Crateriforma conspicua: one gene and its partner. The protein of the gene in region 1 interacts with the protein of each later gene in a pairwise test. Links are inferred from orthologs where the notes say so. Each region holds a gene or a part of one and is shown on either strand. Other genes may lie near its edges.

Region 1 (3,155 bases):
CCGTTCGCTGAAGTGATCCAGGAACGGATTGAAATCGTCATAGCGAATCACGAACACACGCTGTTCGGGATGCTGGGCGTTGTAGCGGGCCAGATGTCGGTCGACTTGCAACCGCATCGCCGTTTTCCCGCTGCCTTTCGGGCCGAACACGATCGCCGTGGATGGTTCGGCCGGGTCCCCATAAACCTTGTCCCAGACCGGATGGTAGGCACTGCTGATGCAGTGTTCCTTGAAAACCTGGTCGGTCTGCGCGTCTTCCTCGGCAAAAGGATTGCGAGAGATACCGTGATGCTCAAGCAAAGATTGAATGTTCATGCAATATCCGGTGCATCCGTTTGCAACGAAAGGTTCAGCGTAGCGACAAGGGCGTTGATCACAGACGAAATCTGAAAGAGCTGGCCCGATCAGGAGGCATCCAGGCTTTTGATCATTTTGACAAAGTCATCACGATTGGCCTGAACGACTTTGGCCGGCCCGATCATCTTGACGAAATACAGGCGTCCTTTGGGGCTTTGCAAAATGGCGCCGGTCATCGCGTAATCCTCGCGTTTGACCATTCGACCACCCGCGAAGGGACCACCGCCCATGCGTTCGCTGAACGAACCGGCGTGGTCGACGATCACGACCTGCCAATCGCCCACTTTCATCGCTTCACGCTTGAACGCACCTTCGGGGCTTTCGCTGAATTGACCTTTCCATCGGGCGATGTTCGGTTCCAATCCACCGCCACTGGCCATGCCATAAACACGGGCGGTCAATTCGTCATCACCCTTGCCATCGGTGGCGACAAATTCGGCTTCGACGATCCGCGATTTCGGCGGTGATTTTTTGAACGCCGCGGGCACCGTCAGTTGGGCTTCGTTGAGAACGTTGATCTTTTCGGTCGTCTTCGTCGCCGCGTCATCGGCCAAAACCGGGGACGACGCCAAGACCGTCAACAAACCGAACGCGGACAAAGTCAGGGGACCGGTGAAGGATCGCATGGCGATGGGCTCCGTTGGAAATTCGTATTGGGGGACAATGCATTCGCGAAAACAAATACACGCGACCGCGAAAAAATTTACCGCAGTCGGACGGTTTACCGTAGTCCCGAAGAAAGCGGATCGACACATCCCTGCCGGCCCGACGCCCTGGTTCACAGCGCCACGGGGTCCCGCTAGCGACGAATCGATCCCCACAATTTCGCCAATTCGACCAAGTGCTCGGTGGCCGCGACCATTTCATCCAAGCACGCAAATTCCGTCACGCTGTGGATATTGTGCTGGCCGCTGGACAGGTTCGGCGTCGGCAGCCCTTTTTCGGTTAACTGGCTTCCATCGGTGCCGCCACGAATGATCGCTTTGGTGCATTTTCGCCCAAGATTCTCAAACGCTTTTTCAGCCAGAGTCACGGATTCGGGCAACTTTTTCAGCCCATCGGCCAGATTGCGATACTGTCGGTAAACGCTGACCTCATATTCGATGCCCGGATGATCGGCGGCCACTTCGGCGGCGATCCGTCGAATCAGCTTGGCATATTCTTCCAAATCACTGGTGTCGAACGAACGCAAAATCAGTTCGACGGTGCCTTCGCCCGTTCGCGCCTTCATGTCATGGGCGTGAATGAAGCCTTCGCGGCCGTCGGTGGTTTCCGGAGTGCAGTGATCTTTGGGCAATCGCGCGACGAATTCCGCGACCGGACGCATCGCGTTGATCATGCGATCCTTCGCGATCGCCGGGTGAATGTTGTGTCCGGTGAATTGGACCGTCGCCCCGTCGGCAGAGAAGGTCTCGACATCCAAAACGTCCGCACCGCCACCGTCGATGGTGTAGGCCACATCGGCCCCAAGCTTGTCCAAGTCGATCTTGTCCGTTCCGTGGCCGATTTCTTCGTCACAGGTGAACAGCAAGCGAATCGGACCGTGCGGCAACGATGGGTTTTCGATCAGCGTTTGTGCCAGTTCCATGATGATCGCCACCCCGGCTTTATCATCACCGCCAAGCAATGTGGTGCCGTCGGTGGTGATCAAAGTCTTCGACACCATGTCGTTCAGATCCGGACAGCCATCGACCGTGATCACGTTTCCGGCGGGAAGCGGAATATCGCCACCGGCATAGGATTCGATCACCTGCGGCTTGACCGACGTGGCCGGTGCCTCGGGTGAAACATCCATGTGGGCGACCAACGCCATCGTCGGACCATCGCCGTAATCACCGACGGCGGGTACGGTCGCCCAGACCAAAGCGTTGTCGTCGATCTGAACATCTTCGGCCGACATGGCACGCAATTCTTCGGCCAGCACCACCGCCAAATCACGCTGTGCCTCGGTGCTGGGGTATGTCTTGCTGTGCGGATCCGCCGGCGTGTCGATTTGGACGTAACGCAGAAAGCGATCCAGCAGGCGTTGGCGATTGATTTGCATGGGGATAAATCGTTCGGTGTCAAATAGCGATTCGGAAACAGCGACGTCGACGCGGTTCAACCGGGGGATTGGTAGAATTTATCCGCACCGGCGTTAAATTGGACGCCAATCCCGTGTGGAAGCAACCCCGCGTCGTCACCCGGCAGCGTGCACTGGTGGCCGAAGCGGCGGGCGGCAAATTTCGACAGTTTTCAATCCAGCGACGACGGCATGACGCAATCGGTCACCTACTTAGTTTTTGATGTCGAAAGCGTGGCCGATGGCGATCTGATTGCCAAAGTCCGATATCCCGGCGAAGGGCTGACGCCGGCCGAAGCGATCGCAAGGTATCAATCGGAAATCTTTGAAAAGTCCGGAACGACGTTCATCCCGCATACCTTTCAAATCCCGATCGCGGTGGTCATCGCCAAACTGGATGCGGAATTCCGGATGCTGGATTTGGTTTCGCTGGATGAACCCCATTTCCGCAGCCATGTGATCACGGCGAACTTTTGGAAAGGGTGGGACATGTACCGCCGGCCCACCTGGATCACATTCAACGGACGATCGTTCGATCTGCCGATCATGGAAATGGCGGCGTTTCGTTACGGCATCTCGCTGGCAAAATGGTTCTCTGGGTCCGGTTACAAAGCCCTTCGCAACCGATTCAACAGCGAAGCCCATTTGGATCTGCAGGACTTGTTGACCAATTTCGGCGCTGCACGATTGAACGGTGGATTGAACTTGGCGGCGCAGTTGCTGGGCAAGCCCGGCA
Region 2 (3,314 bases), 5.4 Mb from region 1 along the record:
ACGATCCCGGTATCGCTGAACCGTGTCGGGGACAAAGCCTTTGATGGTTTCGACGTGTCCGGCGATCCGGCCGAGGTCGGACGTCAGGCTGGCCGCCATTTCGGCTCCCTCACGTTGGCGCATCTGGTCCAACGCGTCGACCGCGTGCCGAAGTGTGGTGTTGACCAGGTCGCGAAGTGTTTGATCGACTCGGTCGGTCGCGCCATCGGATACCAGGACGCCGGGCAACTGCATCAATCCCACCCAGTCGATGTCTTGGTCCACACCGCAATGGGTTTGCGCGTCTTTGATTTGTCGAAAGTACGACGACACGACGTCGGTGTTGACCTTCACTGCGGTCGACGTTTCTTTGGGACGCCACGTCAAATTGACGGTGAAGGACCCACGGTGGACCCACTTGCGAACGGTTGTTTCGACCGTTGCGGCCAAATCCGCCAACGAATCGGGGGTTCGCACACTGACTTTGATGCCGCGATTGTTGACCGAACGGATTTCGACGGTCACCGTCCCACAGTCGGCCGAGCATTGGGCGCGCCCTTGCCCGGTCATGCTGCGGATTCCGGCGCCGGATGTGCCCGGGGCGTTAGCGGTGGGGGCGAGACCGTCGGACTGGGCTGTCGTCATCAATCGCAATTGCCGTCGTGGGCCAATCGGGCGGGTGGAAGCTTATTCGGCGGACGTGGATTCGTCCGTCTCGGTCGGTTCGTCGCCGTCTTGGGATCCCGCGTCGTCACCGTTCGTCGCATCGTCGGAGACGGCTTCGTCGTCCGCCGCGGTCTCGGTGTTTGATTCCGTCGCCTGATCATCGGTATCGGCATCGGCATCGGCCGCTGCGTCACCGCCGTCGGCGGGCGTCAGTTGCACATTCTCGTTGGCCGAACCGCTGGCATCGTCGCCGACCGACAGGCCACCGAGTCCCAGCGAATCGCCGGTGGGGATGTTCAATCCGTCGGTCGTTTCGTCGGCATCATCGCCCGGTCCACTGGAAACCGCTGGTGTGTTGTCTGCGACCGGCAACGTGTGGGTGCCCAGCAACCACATCGTGAACGCGCAAGTGAAAGCCCAGACGGCGGCCACCACGACGGTGATCACGGTGAACGTGTCGCCCGCTTTGCTGCCGAACGCACTTTGACCGCCCGGTCCACCCAGGGCACCGGTCAATCCGCCGCCGCGGCCACGCTGGATCAGGACCAGAAGGATCAAGAACAGTGAAAGGAAAGCCATCAGGGTGCCCAGCACGACGCCGGCGAAGCTTCCAAGGATCATCAGGTTCATGGGTTCAATCCGTTTAATTTCTGATTGCGGGCAAGGCGTCGACAGCCCGGAGGGGCGACCGGCGACGCGATTGATGCAGGGGGGCGGCCCGTTTACCGACGCAGCGTTGGGCAAACGTTGCAAGCCGGCCCGGTCAATGTTGGTTGGGGGTCAGGAAGCGTTGATGATCGCCACAAAATCGTCGACCTTCAGGCTAGCTCCGCCGACCAAGGCACCGTCGATGTTCGGCTGGGCCAGCAATTCGGCGGCGTTGCCCGGTTTGACGCTTCCGCCGTACTGGATGCGAATTTGTTCGGCGACTTCGCCACCGAATTGTTTGGTCAACAATCCGCGAATGAAGACGTGGACTTCTTCGGCCTGTTCCTTGCTGGCCGTCTTGCCCGTGCCGATGGCCCAGACCGGTTCGTAGGCGATGACGATTCCCGCGGCGCGGGCTTCGTCCAGTCCGGCCAACGAGCCTTCGATCTGTTTGGCAATGACGTCTTCGGTTGTTCTCGATTCACGTTGTTCCAAGGTTTCACCGACGCAGACGATCGGGATCAGATTGCCCGCCAACGCGGCATGCAGCTTGGTGGAAACATCCTTGTCGGTTTCGCCCATCAATTGGCGACGTTCGCTGTGGCCCAGAATGCAGTAGCGGCAACCGATGTCGGTCAACATCGCCGCGTTGACTTCGCCGGTGAAAGCGCCGTCGGATTCCGGATACAGGTTTTGGGCGCCGAGGCCGACCGAGGATCCGGCGACGACGTCGGCGACGGGAGCCAAGTAGACCGACGGAGGGCAAACCGCCACGTCCACCGCCGGCGTGTTGCCGACAGCGTCGACGATGCCTTTGGCAAGTGCGGCGGCCGATTCGGCCCGCATGTTCATTTTCCAGTTGCCAGCGATCAGGGTGCGGCGAGTCATGCCAGGGCCTCCGGGAGCGGTGAAATGGTCTTTTGAAACAGTTCGGCCAGCTGTCGCATTTGCTTGGCCAGCTCTTGGTATTGGTCGGGTAGCAGTGCTTGAGGACCGTCGCTTTTGGCTTCTTCGGGACAGTCGTGCACTTCAACGTGGACGCCATCGGCGCCGGCCGCGATGCCGGCCAAGGCACACGGCGGGATCAGGTCTGGTCGTCCGGTCGCGTGCGACGGGTCGACGATGATGGGCAAGTGCGTCAGGGCTTTGACCGCGGGGACGGCCGCCACGTCGAACAAGTTTCGGGTGATCGTATCGAAGCCTTTGATGCCGCGTTCGCAAAGCACGACGTTCGGGTTGCCCTGCGACAATACGTATTCGGCGCTCATCAACAGGTCTTTGATCGTCGCGCTCATGCCGCGTTTCAACAGCACCGGACGCGACGTCTTGCCGACCTCGGTCAACAGCACAAAGTTCTGCATGTTGCGGGCACCGACCTGCAGCATGTCGGCGTACTTGGCGACCAATTCGACGTTGCGTGGATCGGTCACCTCGGTGACGATCGGCATGCCGTATTCGTCCCCGACTTCGCGAAGGATCTTCAGTCCGTCTTCGCCCAAACCCTGGAATGCGTAGGGGCTGGTGCGGGGCTTGTAGGCACCGCCGCGAAACAGGTTCGCTCCGGCGTCACGGACGGATTTGGCGATGCGGTGCATCCGGTCGGCGTCTTCGACGCTGCACGGGCCGGCGATCATTCCCAAATGGCCGCCACCGATTTGGACGCCCGACACGTTGACGACGCTGGGTTCGGGGTGGGCTTCCAGGGAAGCCAACTTGTATGGCGGCAACACCGGGACGACTTCGCTGACGCCCGGGATCGATCGCAATCGTTCTTCGCTAAGCTTGGATTCGTCGCCGATGATGCCGACGATCGTGCGGTACGTTCCGCGGCTCAGGTGGGCTTTCAGGCCGAGCGATTCCACCTTTTCGATCACATGGTCGACCTGATCGTCGGTGGCTTTGCTTTGTAAAATCAGGATCACGTTTGGACAGACCGGCTAGGGTTGATACGGGGGCGGCAAAACAATCCGCGGCGTCAGGCTAGTCGCGTGGTTGCCGGCGTCGACCGCTCGGGACTTAGG

The links.
Region 2: the proteins of pepT (region 1) and tpiA interact in binary tests that used the Escherichia coli proteins (3 or more experiments, as listed by UniProt). The link is inferred for Crateriforma conspicua from one-to-one orthologs.

What each region holds. Positions count from the first base shown.
Region 1 is NZ_CP036319.1:1,041,410-1,044,564, reverse strand. Bases 280-3,107 are described here. They hold pepT (peptidase T), read right to left. Parts: upstream 2,402-3,107; coding sequence 1,157-2,401; downstream 280-1,156. Other genes in these bases: Mal65_RS03760 (3'-5' exonuclease), read left to right, coding at 2,612-3,107; Mal65_RS03770 (hypothetical protein), read right to left, coding at 405-983; Mal65_RS03775 (hypothetical protein), read right to left, coding at 280-315. In the rest of the region: more of Mal65_RS03775, read right to left, coding at 1-279; more of Mal65_RS03760, read left to right, coding at 3,108-3,155. UniProt on the Escherichia coli protein: Cleaves the N-terminal amino acid of tripeptides.
Region 2 is NZ_CP036319.1:6,451,933-6,455,246, reverse strand. The notes cover bases 304-3,290. They hold tpiA (triose-phosphate isomerase), read right to left. Parts: upstream 2,182-3,290; coding sequence 1,426-2,181; downstream 304-1,425. Other genes in these bases: aroF (3-deoxy-7-phosphoheptulonate synthase), read right to left, coding at 2,178-3,215; secG (preprotein translocase subunit SecG), read right to left, coding at 667-1,275; Mal65_RS23610 (YicC family protein), read right to left, coding at 304-549. Also shown: more of Mal65_RS23610, read right to left, coding at 1-303. UniProt on the Escherichia coli protein: Involved in the gluconeogenesis. Catalyzes stereospecifically the conversion of dihydroxyacetone phosphate (DHAP) to D-glyceraldehyde-3-phosphate (G3P).